DNA from 2 places in the Caulobacter sp. GW821-FHT10C03 genome. Region 2 is predicted to be linked to the other one. Evidence: predicted binding sites of a transcription regulator. Region 2 holds the regulator's gene; the other holds the start of a gene.
The links. The regulator LexA, encoded in region 2, represses DNA repair genes until DNA is damaged. The targets are predictions, from matches to a motif close to ATGTTCNCNANNTGTTCT.
Positions count from the first base shown of each region.

Region 1: a site for LexA is predicted at 5,302-5,319, ahead of recA (recombinase RecA). Genes of this name have one in related genera too.

Region 1 is NZ_JBWKNI010000001.1:9,183-16,939, forward strand. Features, by position in the region: gene AC07NG_RS00040 (glycine cleavage system transcriptional repressor) at 1-97, opposite strand, end outside; gene AC07NG_RS00045 (hypothetical protein) at 215-586, opposite strand; partial or broken gene AC07NG_RS00050 (PAS domain-containing protein) at 981-3,428, opposite strand; gene AC07NG_RS00055 (EAL domain-containing protein) at 3,573-5,174, opposite strand; gene recA (recombinase RecA) at 5,423-6,493, shown strand; gene AC07NG_RS00065 (hypothetical protein) at 6,897-7,382, opposite strand; gene AC07NG_RS00070 (hypothetical protein) at 7,649-7,757, opposite strand, start outside.
Region 2 is NZ_JBWKNI010000015.1:117,770-125,526, forward strand. Features, by position in the region: gene AC07NG_RS18650 (ComEC/Rec2 family competence protein) at 1-1,329, shown strand, start outside; gene AC07NG_RS18655 (isocitrate lyase/PEP mutase family protein) at 1,380-2,141, shown strand; gene AC07NG_RS18660 (bifunctional helix-turn-helix transcriptional regulator/GNAT family N-acetyltransferase) at 2,138-3,058, opposite strand; gene lexA (transcriptional repressor LexA) at 3,205-3,912, opposite strand; gene lepB (signal peptidase I) at 4,217-5,014, opposite strand; gene trpC (indole-3-glycerol phosphate synthase TrpC) at 5,101-5,889, opposite strand; gene trpD (anthranilate phosphoribosyltransferase) at 5,886-6,914, opposite strand; gene AC07NG_RS18685 (anthranilate synthase component II) at 6,930-7,526, opposite strand; gene AC07NG_RS18690 (hypothetical protein) at 7,676-7,757, shown strand, end outside.

The DNA of each region.
Region 1 (7,757 bases), on a different contig from region 2:
CCAGCCAGTTGCCGCCGGCCGACAGCACCGCCTGGGCCAGCGCCTGGGTGAGGCCCGGCCGGTCGCTGCCGACGACGCTCAAGATCAGCCTGGCCATGGGAGTCCTTCACGGAAGCGGACGGGCGACGCCCGAACGGAGGCGGCGAGCCAGCCACGACCCGCGGCGTCCGTCAATGCAGGCGGGGCCGCCCTTTCCGATCAACGGTCGAGACGATCAGCGCTGATCGTTGGCCGCCCGTTTGTTTGGATCGTCCGTATTCGGTTCCGGCAACTGCTGCGGCTCGGAGGGGGGAGCCGGAGGCGTTGGAGGAGCAGGAGGGGTGGAAGTGGGAGGAGAAGGCGGCGGTTCGGATTGCTTGAAGAGGTCTTTGACCTCGGCGCGTGAAAGCGGACCCTCGGGCAACTTGTCGAGGGTCCGGTCGGCCAGCTTGTAGTGGCGTCGGATCTCGTCCCATTTGACGAAATTGTCCGACAGCTTGGCAATGTGAGGGGCGACTACCTTGGCCAGAAGGACCAAGAGGCTGAGCGCCACCACCCATGAGCCGTGCTTCGCGGCCGCGGCGAGCGTTGCGGCGTCTACGACCATCGGGGCGGCCCCCCGGGCGAGGGGATCTCTTCGCGACGATCACCCCCCAAAGTGCGTGAGCGTCGCTGGCCCTCGACGCGTCGTGCGCCCTGAATGTTCAGTTCGAGATTGACCGCAACCATAACACCCTCCTTGGGGCGTCGTCTGGTTCGGTCGGCGACATGGCGACGCCTTTGACCGACGCAGCGAGCCGCCACATCGCACAAACGCCGTCGCCCCCAAGGCGTCAGGGAGAACGGAGACTTCGAACAGACACGCGTGCGCTTTCGCGCCGACGTGCCTTAGTCACGTTGGTTACGCCTTGATCAAATGTCGTTATCGCCCCGCCGGCTGAGTGGAATCATGCCTAACCGGATGGTCGAGTTCAAGCCGGATTTCGCCACATTCCTGACTCTCAACCCCTCAGCATACGATCCACTCGCCCGGCCAGGTCGGCGACGGCGAAGGGCTTGGTCAGCACCTCCATGCCGGGCTGGATATGGCCGTGGTTGAGGACCGCGTTCTCGGCGTAGCCGGTAATGAACATCACCTTCAGGTCGGACCGCAGGGCGCGGGCGGCGTCGGCCACCTGGCGGCCATTCAGCCCGCCGGGCAGGCCGACGTCGGTGATCAGAAGGTCGATGCGGGCGTCGGTCTGCAGCAGGCGCAGGCCGGCCGGGCCGTCGGCGGCCTCGATGCAGGCGTAGCCCAGCTCCTGCAGCGCATCGACGATCAGCATCCGCACGGTCGGCTCGTCATCGACCACCAGCACCGTCTCGCCGGCGGCGGCGGGAGCGGGCAGGGCCGCGGCGACGTCGCTCTCGTCGCTTTCCTCCTTGCCGAAGTGGCGCGGCAGGTAGATGCAGACCATCGTGCCCTGGCCCAGTTCGGAATAGATCCGCACGTGGCCGTGCGACTGGCGGGCGAAGCCGTAGACCATCGACAGGCCAAGGCCGGTGCCCTCGCCGATCGGCTTGGTGGTGAAGAAGGGGTCGAACACCCGCTCCTGGACCGCCTTGTCCATGCCCACGCCGGTGTCGCTGACGCAGATGCAGACATATTGGCCCGGTTCCATGCCGCGCTCGTCGGCCGAGCGGCGGTCGAGCCACTTGTTGCCGGTCTCGATGGTGATGCGGCCGCCGTCGGGCATGGCGTCGCGGGCGTTGATGCAGAGGTTGAGGAGGGCGTTCTCCAGCTGGTTGGCGTCGACCAGGGTGGGCCACAAGCCGCCGGCCGCGACGGTCTCGACCTTGATCGCCGGTCCCACGGTGCGGCGCACCAGTTCGACGAACTCGGCCATCAGCCGGTTGATGACGATCGGCTTGGGCGAGAGGGTCTGGCGGCGCGAGAAGGCCAGCAGGCGGTGGGTGAGGGCGGCGGCCCGCCGCGCCGCGCCCTGGCCGGCGGCCACGTAGCGGTCGACATCGACCATGCGGCCCTGCGACAGCCGCGTGCCGATCATCTCGAACGAGCCGGAGATGCCCGACAGCAGGTTGTTGAAGTCGTGGGCCAGGCCTCCGGTCAGCTGGCCGACGGCCTCCATCTTCTGGGCCTGGCGCAGGGCGTCCTCGGCCTCGCGCAGGCGGTCCTGCTCGGCCAGGCGCTCGGTGACGTCGTAGACGAACTGATAGGCGCCGGCCTGGACGCCAGCCTCGTCGCGCAGCACGCCGAAGCGCATCTCGGAATAGCGACGGTAGCCGGCGGGATCGCCATAGGCCTCGACCGCGACGAACTCCTCGCCGGCCAGGGCGCGGGACCAGACCGCGCGCACCTGCTCGCGGTTTTCGGGCTGGTCGTCCAGCAGGTCGAGCATGCTGTCGCCGACATGGGGCGCCACGCCGAACACCCGCTCGAACTCGTCGGCCGCGGCGCTGTTGATGGCCAGCCAGCGGAAGTCCTGGTCGGCGACCTGGATGAAGGCGTTGGCGCCCTCCATCGCGTCGGCCAGCACCCGGCGCTCGGCCAGGGCCGAGGCCACCCGCTGCTCCAGGGTCTCGTTCAGCTGGCGCAGGGCCAGCTCGGCCCGGCGGCGCTCGGTGACGTCCTGGAACAGCACCGCCACCTGCCTGCGCTCGGGCGGCTCGATGCGGAAGGCCGACAGCGAAAGGTAGCGGCCGGTGGCCACCAGCTCCTGCTCGAAGCGGATCGGCTGGCCGGTGCGCAGCACCTGCCCGTAGCGCGCCACCCAGGCGTCGGCCTCGTCGCCCACCATCTCGCGCAGCTTCTGGCCGACCACCTCGGGGATGCCGGCGTGGCGGGCGTAGGCGGCGTTGGCGTCGACGTGGACGTAGTCGCTGAGCGGTCCGTGCGGACCGTCGAAGAACTCGATGATGCAGAAACCCTCGTCCATCGAGTCGAAAAGGGTGCGGTAGAGCTGCTCGCTCTGGGCCCGATGCTGCAGCGAAAGCCGCAGGTCGAGCTGGTTCATCACCTGCCGGGCCAGCACCTGCAGGGTGCGCTGCTGCAGGGGCGACAGTTCCTTGGGCGCGGTGTCGAGCACGCACAGCGTGCCGATCGGCAGGCCCTCGGCGGTCTTCAGCAGGGCGCCGGCGTAGAACCGCAGGTGCGGCTCGCCGGTGACCAGCGGATTGCCGTCGAAGCGGTGGTCGCGCGTGGCGTCGGGCACCAGCAGGAAGTCGTCTTCCAAGATGGCCTTGGCGCAGAACGACGTCTCCAGCGGCGTCTCGCGCACGCCCAGGCCCACCTCGGCCTTGAAGAACTGACGGTGCTCGTCGATCAGGTTGACGACGGCGATGGGCGCGCCGCAGATCTCGGCCGCCAGGGCGACGATCTCGTCGAAGGCCGCCTCGCGCGGGGTGTCCAGAATGTCGTAACGGCGGAGCGCCGCGAGGCGATCGGCCTCACGCTCCGCCGGATCGGCGGCGTCCATGCGAAACTTGAGGCCCCCCTCAATCACCGGCGGCGTCGGATAGCCGACGCGCCTATCGACTAGAGGCTTAAGACGCTTGGCGCGATCAACGGTTCCACGCGATCAGGGTAGAGTTTTTCAGCCCCAGCCTTCCGACACGCCAGCGCGTCGGGCCATCGGGGTGACGGCCAAGGGCTTCTGCGAGGGCTGCGGCTGGTCGGCCGGCTTGCCGTAGAGCCAGCCCTGGGCGAAGTCGACGCCGGCCTTGCGGACCACGTCCTCGACCTCGGCGGTCTCGACCATCTCGGCGACGGTGCGCACGTCGAGGTCGCGGCACAGCTCGACCAGGCGGCGCACCATGGCGCCGTCGCGGCTGTTGCCGGCCAGTTCGCGCACGTAGCGGCCGTCGATCTTGACGATGTCGAGGGTCAGTTCCTGGAGGTAGGCGAACGAGGCCGCGCCGGCCCCGAAGTCGTCCAGGCAGACCAGCGAGCCCAGGCCGCGCAGGGCCTGGATGTGGCGGTTGGCGCGGGGCAGGTCGTCGATGGCGCTGGTCTCGGTGACCTCGAAGATCAGCTTGCCCCTGGCGGCCGGAGTCTGGGTCAGCAGGCGGTTGATGTGATCGACGAAGGTCTCGCTGACGATGGTGCGGCCCGAGACGTTGACGGCCAGCTTCACCGCGCCGCTGCGGTCCGAGGCGATCCGGCGCACCGCCTGCTCGGCGATGGCGTGGTCCAGCTCCTCGATGATGTCGAACTCCTCGGCCATGCGGATCAGGGCGAAGGGGCTGGCGCCGTCCTCGAAGCGGACCAGCGCCTCGTGGTGGTGGGCCTGGCCGTTCGAAAGGTCGACCACGGGCTGGTAGGCCAGGGTGAAGCGGCGCTGGCTGACGGCCGCGCCCAGGGCCCCGGCGCGGGCCAGGGTGCGCTTGACCGAGCGGTTCATCGCTTCGGACAGGGTCAGCGGCGGGGTGTCCTTGAGGCCCTCGCGCAGGAAGTCGTCGAGGGCGTAGCGCAGGGCGCGCAGGCCGCGCGACGAGGTCCCGCCGTCCAGCGGCACGACGTGGGCGCTGGCGTCGAGGGCGGCGATCTTGGTCAGGCGGGCGGCCAGGGCCTCGGGGCGGTCGTCCTTGGCGCGCAGCAGGGCGTAGCGCTCGGGAGAGACCTGGGTGGCCATGGCGCCGGCGTGGGACTCGGCCCGCACGGCGCCGGCGATCTTCATGTCCAGCGCCAGGGCGTCGGGCGCGTTCAGGCCTTCGCGCAGGGCCGACAGGCCGGCGAACTCGACCATGGCCAGTTCCAGCTCGAGCCCGGTGACCCGCGCGGCTTCAAACAGGCCCTTGGCGATCTCCTCGAAATTCTCGCGCGGGCGCAGGCCGGCGGCGTCGAGGCCTCCCGCGGGCGCGCGGGCGGCGGTGACCGCGATGGAGGTGCGACCGAAATTGTCGGGGAGGGCGCGCAGAGTGACTCCAACGAAGCGCTCCGGCTCCCCGGCGACGCGGACGGTGACCGGACCCCGGCGCTGGCCCTCGTCGAGAGCATAGAGCGCGGCGTCCATCAGCGGGCGGTCCGCGGCGGTGAACAGGTCGCGCCAGACGCGGCCGATCAAGGAGGTTTCAGGCTTGCCCATGATCTTTTGCGCCGCGCCCAGGGCGAGGCTGACCCGGTCGCCCTCGAGTTCCAGCAATAGGTCGGCGCTGGCGAAGGCCAGTCCCAGCAGGCGGCGCGGATCGATCGACAAGGCAGAGCTCCCCAGAGGTGGGGCAGCTTGCGCGCCTTAGCTTAAAGACCCGTGCACGGGGGCGGGTCGCCGATGGGGCTGCGACCGCCCGTCGCAGGCAGGTACGGCGGGCGCGCCGGACCGAAAAAGAACATCTTGCGAACATAGAACAAAATGTGTACGCATTAATCATTCCACAGGCGGTGGGCGCCGAGGCGCTCGAACTTCCGGCCGGACGGTCGGAATCATGGAATAAGGCGGATCATCCAATGACCAGTCAGGCGGCTTTGAAACTCGTGGGCAAGGAAGAAGGCGACAAGGCGCGGGCGCTAGAAGCGGCCCTGGCGCAGATCGATCGGGCCTTCGGCAAGGGCTCGGTGATGAAGCTGGGCGAAAAGGGCAAGGTCGAGATGGAGTCGGTCTCCACCGGCTCGCTCGGCCTGGACATCGCGCTGGGCATCGGCGGCCTGCCCAAGGGCCGGGTGATCGAGATCTACGGCCCCGAAAGCTCGGGCAAGACCACCCTGGCCCTGCACGTCGTCGCCGAGGTCCAGAAGGCCGGCGGCACCGCCGCCTTCGTCGACGCCGAGCACGCGCTGGATCCGGGCTACGCCTTCAAGCTGGGCGTCAATCTCGACAACCTGCTGGTCTCGCAGCCGGACAACGGCGAGCAGGCTCTGGAGATCACCGACACCCTGGTGCGCTCGGGCGCGGTCGACATCGTCGTGGTCGACTCCGTGGCCGCCCTGACCCCGAAGGCCGAAATCGAAGGCGAGATGGGCGACAGCCTGCCCGGCCTCCAGGCCCGTCTGATGAGCCAGGCGCTGCGCAAGCTGACCGGCTCGATCAACAAGGCCAACACCATCGTCATCTTCATCAACCAGATCCGTCACAAGATCGGGGTGATGTACGGCAGCCCGGAAACGACCACGGGCGGCAACGCGCTGAAGTTCTACGCCTCGGTGCGCCTGGACATCCGCCGCACCGGCTCGGTCAAGAACCGCGACGAGATCATCGGCAACAACGTCCGCGTCAAGGTGGTGAAGAACAAGGTGGCCCCGCCGTTCCGCGAGGTCGAGTTCGACATCATGTACGGCGAGGGCATCTCCAAGCTGGGCGAGATCATCGACCTGGGCGTCAAGGGCGGCATCATCGACAAGGCCGGCTCCTGGTTCTCCTACAACAGCCAGCGCATCGGCCAGGGCCGCGACAACGTCCGCGAGTTCCTCAAGAACAACAAGGACCTGGCCAACGAGATCGAGATGGCCGTGCGCAAGGCCTCGCAGAAGATCGAGGAAGAGCTGCTGGTCGGCGGTCCCGAGGACGGCGAGGAAGAATAAGAGACAGCTCGGGGCGCGCCTGCTCCGAGTTTCGCGGCCGCCGCCCGCCGAGGGCGACCCCGCCATACGCCCGCGGCGGACCTACACCGCCACGACGGCCGCGATCCCCGGACGCCTGGACCCCATGCCAGGCGTCCGATTTCGTTTGTCCTCCCCCGCAAAGCGGGGGAGGTGGCGCGGCGCGAAACGCGCCGTGACGGAGGGGGCGACCGCCGCAGGGCGCTGGCCTTCCCCCTCAGTCGCTCCGCGACAGCTCCCCCCAGAGGGGGAGCATCTTCCTGGCGCGGCGCCGGATCAGATCCTCCCCCTCTGGGGGAGGTGGCCCGGAGGGCCGGAGGGGGGCCGTTTTCAGCTTCCAGAGCGTCTGCCGAATTCCGTCAGATGAGTAGAAGCCCCAGCCCCCTCAGTTCCCGATCTTCGTCCACGGCCGCTGCACGCATACCGGCGCGCCGTCGATCACGGCCACCCGCGCCGATCCCGTCGGCGCATAGAAGGCCTGCCGCCCGCCGACGCCGACCGCCAGGGCGATCGGGCCGCTGAAGTCGCAGACCGGCGCCTCGCGTTTGCCGCCGGCCTGGGCGTAGGTCCGGTGGGTGCATTCCATGTGGCCGGCGCCGCGCGCCACGCTGAGACTGTCAAAGGCGAAGGCCATCGGCTTGCGTTGCCGGGCCTCGAAGGCGGCCTGGGTCAGGACCGGGCAGGGCGTTCCCGCCAGGCTCCAATAGGCCTCGGCGGCGCCGGCGGCCTCGCGCTGCTTCCAGGCGACGAAGACGATCAGCGGCGCGGCGATGGCGAGGGCGATCGCCGCCCAGAAGATCCAGACGCCGCGCCTGGCGCGTCCATCGACCCGTACGGCCCCCGGTCGTTCCCCAATCTCCGCAGCGTCCATCCTGGTCCTCCCGCCCGGCGACAGTAGGAGCGGCGGGATGCGTACGCCAATAGACGAATAGAGAGACGGACCTGCCGAGCTACGGCGTCAGGCCGGACGCCGTCGGGAAACTCTGTCCCTTTTCACCGAGGGTCCCCGCGAAGGGGGAAAGCCGAGGCCGCAGGTGATCCGCCGCCCCGCCTCATCCTGAAAACCAGCTTGGACCCCCGCCTTCGCGGGGAGGAACGGGTTGGGGCGAGCCGGGGAATGTCGCTCCTCGCCTGCCGTCACTGCCCCATTCGGAAGCGCGCGGTCTGCACGCAGCGCGGCTGGCCGTCGATCACCGCCACCCGGGCCGAACCCGGGGCGGTGTAATAGACCACGGTCTTGGGGCTC
Region 2 (7,757 bases):
CTGGCCCACATCCTCTCCATATCCGGCCTGCACATGGCCATCGTCGGCGGCTTCGTGTTCGCGGCCGTCCGTCTGCTGATCGCCGCCTGGCCGTGGGTCGCCCTGCGGGTCTCGGGCAAGAAGATCGCCGCCGTCGCCGGTCTCGCGGCCGTCGGCGCCTACCTGATCATCTCCGGCGCGCCGCCGCCGGCCCTGCGCGCGGCGATCACGGCCGCCGTGGCCTTCCTGGCGATCCTGGCCGACCGCCAGGCTGTCAGCCTGCACGGCCTGGCCCTGGCGGCCCTGATCATCCTGGTCGCCCAGCCCGAGTCGGCCGGGGCGCCCGGCTTCCAGATGTCGTTCGCCGCCACCGCCGCCCTGGTCGCCTTGGCCGAGGCCTGGCCGCGCCAGGCGCGTGAGATCTCCGTGCCCTGGCCGATCCGCTTCACCCAGGCGGCCATGGGCTGGATCGCCATCAGCGTCGGCGCCAGCTTCGTGGCCGGCATGGCCACCGGTCCGTTCGCCATGCAGCACTTCAACCGCGTCGCCGTCTGGGGGCTGCCGGCCAACCTGGCGGTCTCGCCGCTGTCGTCCTTCGTGATCATGCCGTTTCTGGCGGTCGGCGCCGTGCTGGAGCCGCTGGGCCTGGGCGCGCCGTTCCTGGCCGTGGCCGGTTGGGGCATCGACGCCATGACCGCCATCGCCCGCTGGTTCGCCAGCGCCCACGGCGCCCAGCAGGTTGTCGCCAGCGGCCCGCCCTTCACCCTGGCCCTGTCGTTCCTGGGCATCATGCTGCTTTGCCTGTGGAAGGGCCGGCTGCGCTGGCTGGGCGCGCCGCTGGCCCTGGCCGTCGCCCTCTGGCCGCGTCCGGCGCCGCCCGACCTGTGGATTTCCGCCGACGGCGCCACGGCCGCCGCGCGCCGGGGCGGGGAGGCGGTGCTGTTGCGCCCCGACGCCCGCCGCTTCGGCGCCGATCTCTGGGCCCGCCGCCGGGGTCTGACGCCCGTCGCCGGCAAGGACTTCGCCTGCGACCGCGTCTCCTGCGCGCCGCTCGCGTCGGCCCCGGTCGCCGCCAGCCTGTCCTGGACCCGCCGCGCGCCCGACTTCGCTGGTTTGCAGCGCCTTTGCGCCGGGGCGCAGGTGGTGGTGCTGCGCGGACACCGTCCCGCCGTCCTGCCGGCGGCCTGTCACGACGCCGTCGTGCTGGCGGGCGAGGATTTCGCGGCCGGCGGTTCGGCCGAGCTCTGGCGCCGCCGCGACGGCTGGTGGATCGTCTGGGCCCAGCCCCTGCGCGGCGCGCGACCCTGGGTGGCGACTGCTGACAGGAATGCGCAAGAACCGGGCGGATAGTCGCGGCCGGCGGCCGTAAGGACTCGCGCCCCGTACTGAAGGAAGACCCGATGACCGACGCCGCTGAGTTCGCCGCCAAGTTCGCCGCCCGCCGCGCCGCCTTCCGCGCTCTGCACGCCGACGGCTTCTTCGCCCTGCCCAATCCGTGGGACGCCGGCGGCGCGGTCCGGCTCCAGAAGCTCGGCTTCAAGGCCCTGGCCTCGACCAGCGCCGGCATGGCCTGGTCCTGGGGCCGCGCCGACGGCGAGGTCACGGTCGACGAGGTGCTGGAGCACCTGCGCGGGCTGGTCGCGGCCACCGACCTGCCGGTCAACGCCGACTTCGAGGCCGGCTTCGCCGACACCCCCGAAGGCGTCGCCGCCAATGTCGCCCGCGCCGTCGAGACCGGCGTCGCCGGCCTCTCGATCGAGGACCGCACAGGCAAGGACCTCTACGAGCTGCCCGAGGCCGTCGCCCGCATCGCCGCCGCCCGCGCCGCCATCGACGCCTCGGGCCAGGACGTGATCCTGGTTGGCCGCACCGAAGGCTTCCTGATCGGCCGCGACGACCTCGCCCCGACCATCGAGCGCCTGGTCGCCTATGCCGAGGCCGGCGCCGACTGCCTCTACGCGCCGGGCGTGACGAAGTACGACGACATCGCCGCCATCGTCGCGGCCGTGGCGCCCAAGCCGGTCAACGTGCTGCTGTGGGGGCCGGACATGAAGCTCGCCGACCTGCCGGGCCTGGGCGTGCGCCGCGCCAGCACCGGCGCGGCCCTGGCCGCGGCGGCCTGGGCCGGCTTCGACGCGGCGGCGAAAGCGCTGGCGGTCTAGAGGTCCAGCGACCAGGTCTGGTCGATCAGGTCGTGGCCGAACTGGCGGCCGGGCGCCTCGTGGGTCAGGGTGAAGCCGGCCTGCTCGTAGAGCCGGCGCGCGGCGGTCAGGACGCTGACGGTCCAGAGGTCCAGCCGCTGGTAGCCCAGCGCCCGGGCGCGTTCGACGCAGGTCTCGACCAGCCGCCGGCCGACGCCCAGGCCTCGGGCCTGCGCCTCCACATAGAGCAGCCGCAGCTTGGCCACGCCCGGCGCATCGCCGCGCACCAGGAAGATCGAGCCGACCATCCGGCCGCTGGCCTGCGCGATCCAGGCGTCGTCCCGGGCGGGATCGAAGTTGTGGTGGAAGTCGGCCAGGATGCCGGCCACCAGCGCCTCGTAGTCACCGTTCCAGCCGTATTCGCTGGCGTAGAGCACCGCCTGGCGCGAGGCGACCAGGCCCAGGTCGCCGGGGCGCAAGGCCCGCAGCACGACCTCGGGCGGACCGCCCTCGAACACCTCGTTGATCGCGCCGGCCGCCTCGAGCAGGCGCGCCCGCTGCAGCGGATGCAGCCCCTTGATCAGGGCGCCGACGCTGGCGCGGGTGTTGGCTTCGAGAGCGGCGAAGGTCGCGCGGCCTTCATCGGTCAGGCTCAGCAACTGGTGGCGGCCGTGCGCCGGGTTCTCGCGCGCCGTGACCAGGCCCCGTTCGGAAAAGCGCTTGATCGTACGGCTGACCTGGGCCGGATCCAGCCGCAGGGCGCGGGCGATGTCGGCGGCCATCGCGTCGGTCCGGTTGGCCAGCTCGTAGAGAACCCGCGCTTCGCTCAACGTGAAAGGGCTGCCGTCATAGCTGGCGTCCAGCAGGCCCAGGCGGCTGGTGTAGACGCGGTTGAAGGCGCGCAGGGTGGCGACGTCGGTGTCGTGGCGATCGGTCATGCGGCCTCCAATGTTGATTGCGTCAATATTGGAGATTTATTGACTGAGTCAACACTGGCCGGTCGGGCGCCATCGCCGCGCCCCCGAAACGGAAAAGGGCGCGACCTCGCGATCGCGCCCTCGAACCGTCGTGCCGGCCCAAGCTGTCAGTGATAGCGGCGGATCAGCCCCACCAGCTTGCCCTGCACCTCGACCTGGTCGGGGCCGAAGATGCGGGTCTCGTACTTGGGGTTGGCCGCTTCCAGGGCGATCGAGCCGCCCTTCTTGCGCAGGCGCTTCAGCGTGGCTTCCTCGCCGACCAGGGCGACGACGATCTCGCCGCTGTTGGCCGTGTCGCCCTTCCGGATGATCACATAGTCGCCGTCGAGGATGCCGGCCTCGATCATCGAGTCGCCCTGCACCTCGAGAACGTAGTGCTCGCCGCCGCCCAGCATGCTCTCGGGCACCGGCAGGCGGTCGCGCTCGTGCTGGATGGCGTCGATCGGCGTGCCGGCGGCGATGCGGCCCAGGATCGGCAGCTCGCGGCTGTCATTGGCGATCGGCAGGGTCGGGGCGGGCGCCGAAGGGGCGGGGCCGCCGCCTTCCAGCACCTGCGGCCGGAACGCCCCGCGCCCCTTGGGCGGGGCGGCCGTCGTGGCCTGCTGCGGCAGCTTCACCACCTCCAGCGCCCGGGCCCGGTGGGCCAGGCGGCGGATGAAGCCGCGCTCTTCCAGGGCGGTGATCAGCCGGTGGATGCCCGACTTCGACGCCAGGTCCAGGGCCTCCTTCATCTCGTCGAAGGAGGGGGAGACACCGGTCTCCTTGATCCGTTCGTGGATGAACATCAGCAGCTCGTGCTGCTTGCGGGTGAGCATGACGGCCTCGCAAGTCGTCGCGGAACAAACCGCAAACCTTGCGAATGTTCTCTAGGTGTTCTTGGTTAAGGTCAAGTGAATTACGGCGACCGGCGTTCTGCCAGTTCGTTCGCGCCGCTCATGTCAGGACCCAGGTCCTAAATGACTGATTTTACGTCGGATAAGTCCGCCGTTCTCAGTCGGCCGTGTCGGGCCGAGAAGGCGAACCAAGCTGTGATTTTCCGTAGACGGTCCGATTGGGCCGCGCCCGAAGCTCCGAGAATATGGCCGCCGAGACCGCGATTCCCGGACCCCAACCGCCGATTCACAGCCGCTGGAACGACCGATTCCATCGCGGGCCGGCGCCGCTTTCCCACGAGAACACCACCATCTCGGCGCGGCCGACCAGGTTCTCGAACGGCACGAAGCCCATGCCGATCTGCGCCGGCAGATTGGCGTCCACCGCCGGGTTCCAGGCGCAGCGGGCCTGGCCGGCCGGAATCGGGCCCGGGTCGAAGCGGCTGTCGAGCGAGTTGTCGCGATTGTCGCCCATCATGAAGTAGCAGCCCTCGGGCACGCGATAGACGGCGGTGTTGCCGGCCGCCGTGCGCGGGCCGTAGCTGTTGGCCAGATGCGTCTTGCCGCCCGGCAGGGTCTCGACGAAGCGCTCGGCGGGCAGCACGCCGAACGGGGTGTCCTCCATCCGCGTCCCCAGGGACTGTTGAACCACCGGCGCGCCGTTGATGCGCAGCACCCCGTCCACCACCTGCAGCTCGTCGCCCGGCAGGCCGATCAGGCGCTTGATGACGTCGGTGCGGCCGTCGCCCGGCTTCTTGAACACCACCACGTCGCCGCGTTGCGGTTCGCGGCCCATCAGCCGGCCATGGCCGATCTGCGGGCTGAACGGCGCCGAATGGCGGCTCCAGCCATAGGCGAACTTGTTGACCAGGATGCGGTCGCCGACCAGCAGGGTCGGCTCCATCGAGCCCGACGGGATCACGAACGGCTGGCACAGCACCGTGCGCGGCACGAGCACGATGGCCGCCGTCAGCGCCAGGGTCCTGGCCCAGTCGATCAGATGCGCGCCCAGTTTCGAGCGAAGCGACGTCTTGCCGGCGGTCATGCGAAAAGCCCCTCGATGTCGAACACCGAGGGGCATTGAGAAGCGCGAGCTTGGCCGAAACGTGGCCGAGCGCCGTTATGGGAAGTCTAGCCGATCAGCTCGCGCGTCGCGGCCGTGACGTCGGCCTGGCGCATCAGGCTTTCGCCGACCAGCATGGCGGTGGCCCCGCAGGCCTCCATCCGCACCACGTCGGCATGGGTGAAGAGGCCGCTTTCGGTGACCAGCAGCGAGCCGGCGGGGGCCAGCTTGGCCAGGCGCTCGGTGACGGCCAGGTCGACGACGAAGCTCTTGAGGTCGCGGTTGTTGACGCCGAACAGCGTCGCGCCCAACTGGCCAGCGCGCTCGGTCTCGGCCTCGTCGTGCACCTCGACCAGGGCGTCCATGCCCAGGCGCGCGGCCTCGGCCATCAGTTCGGCGGCCAGCGCATCGTCGATCATCGCCAGGATCACCAGTATGGCGTCGGCGCCCAGGGCGCGGCTCTCGGCCACCTGCCACGGGTCGACCAGGAAATCCTTGCGGATGCAGGGCAGGGCGGTCGCCGCCCGGGCGGCCACCAGGTATTCGTCGGCGCCCTGGAAGCTCGGGCCGTCGGTCAGCACGGAAAGACAGGCCGCGCCGCCGTCCTCATAGGCCTTGGCCAGCGCCGGCGGATCGAAGTCGGCGCGGATCAGGCCCTTGGACGGCGAGGCCTTCTTGATCTCGGCGATCAGCGACAGCTTGCCCGGCGCATGCTTGGCTTCCAGCGCCGCCTTGAAGCCGCGCGGCGCCGAAGCGGTCTTGGCGGCGGCCTCGACCTCGGCCTGCGAGCGCACGGCCTTGCGGCCGGCGACGTCCTCGCGCTTGTAGTCGGCGATCTTGGCGAGAATGTCGGTCATGCGGTCACAGGTTCGGCGTTGGTGGCGGCCACGAGGCCGGCGAGGGCGGCCTTGGCGCGGCCGTCGTCAAGCACGGCCCCGGCCAGCTCAACGCCTTCGCGCAGAGTCTCGACCTTGTCGGCCACCAGGAAGGCGGCGGCGGCGTTGAGCAGCACGATGTCGCGATAGGCGCCGGTCTCGCCGTCGAGCAGGCGGGTCAGGGCCGCGGCGTTGAAGGCCGGATCGCCGCCGGTGATCTCGGCCAGCGAGGCGCGCTGCAGGCCCACGGCCTCAGGCGTGATGGTGAAGAGGCGGATCGCCCCCTCGCGCCATTCGGCCACCTCGGTCTCGCCGGTGATAGTCAGCTCGTCCATGCCGCCGCCGTGCACGGACCAGGCGCGTTCGGCGCCCAGGGCTCCGAGCGCGCGGGCGATCGGCTCGACGAAGCGCGGGGCCGAGACACCGACCACCTGCCGCTTGGCGCCGGCCGGATTGGTCAGCGGACCCAAGAGGTTGAAGATCGTGCGGAAGCCCAGCTGCTGGCGGATCGGCGCCACGTGCTTCATCGCCCCGTGGTGCGACTGGGCGAACAGGAAGCAGATGCCGGCGCTGTCGAGCGCGGCGCGCTGCTGGACCAGGGTCGCGTCGATATTGACGCCCAGGGCCGCCAGCACGTCGGCGGTGCCCGACTTGCTCGTCACCGCGCGGTTGCCGTGCTTGGCCACCTTCAGGCCGCCGCCGGCGGCGACGAAGCCCACGGCGGTGGAGATGTTCAGGGTGTGCAGGCCGTCGCCCCCGGTGCCGCAGACGTCGACCACGTCATACGGGTGCTCAAGGTGCACGGCGGCGCGGCGCATGGCGCGGGCGCAGGCGGCGATCTCGCCCACGGTCTCGCCGCGCAGCCGCATGGCGGTCACCGCCGCGGCCACCTGGGCCGGGGTCGGCTCGCCGCGCAGGCAGGCGCTGAAGAAGACCTCGGCGTCGTCTTCCGAAAGGGTCTGGCCGTCGGCCAGCTTGGCCAGCAGAGGCTTGAAGGCGTCGGACATGTGCTTGGCCCCGTCCTAGACCCAGATCTGGGCGTCGCGGCGCACGCCGGCCAGGTCGAGGAAGTTGGCCAGCAACTGGTGGCCGCCCTCGGTGGCGATGGATTCGGGGTGGAACTGCACGCCGTGCACCGGGCGGGTGCGGTGCTGCACGCCCATGATCTCGCCGTCGGCGGTCCAGGCGGTGACCTCCAGCTCGGCCGGCAGGTCTTCGCGGCGCACGGCCAGGCTGTGATAGCGGGTGGCGGTGAACGGGTCGGGCAGGTCCTTGAAGATGCCCTTGTTGGCGTGACGGATCGGGCTGGTCTTGCCGTGCATGACCTCCTTGGCCCGCACCACTTCGCCGCCATACGCTTGCCCAATGGCCTGGTGGCCCAGGCACACGCCCAGGATCGCCAGATCGTCGGGCGCGCCGCGCAGCAGCGGCAGGCAGATGCCGGCCTGGTCGGGGGCCTTGGGACCTGGCGACAGCAGAACCGCCTGCGGCTTCAGGCCCAGGGCCTCCTGCACCGTCAGGTCGTCGTTGCGATGGACGACGGTCTCGGCCCCCAGCTCGTTCAGGTAATGCACGAGGTTGTAGGTGAAGCTGTCGTAGTTATCGATGACCAGGATCATGACGCCGCCTTTCAGGCCTCGCTTCTAGTCCGGGCAGGGGCGGCGCGTCATCCCTTTACGGAGAGAGTTTTTCTGTTTCGGGGCCTAGCGGCGAACAGCCGCGCCACCGGGCCGTTGCCACCGGGGCGCGATCGGGCATGATTTCCCGCATGTCCGTCGCTGATTCCGCCCTCGACACCGCCGCCCTGTCCTACGCCCGCGCCCTGCTGCGCGCGCCGCGCCGGCGTCAGC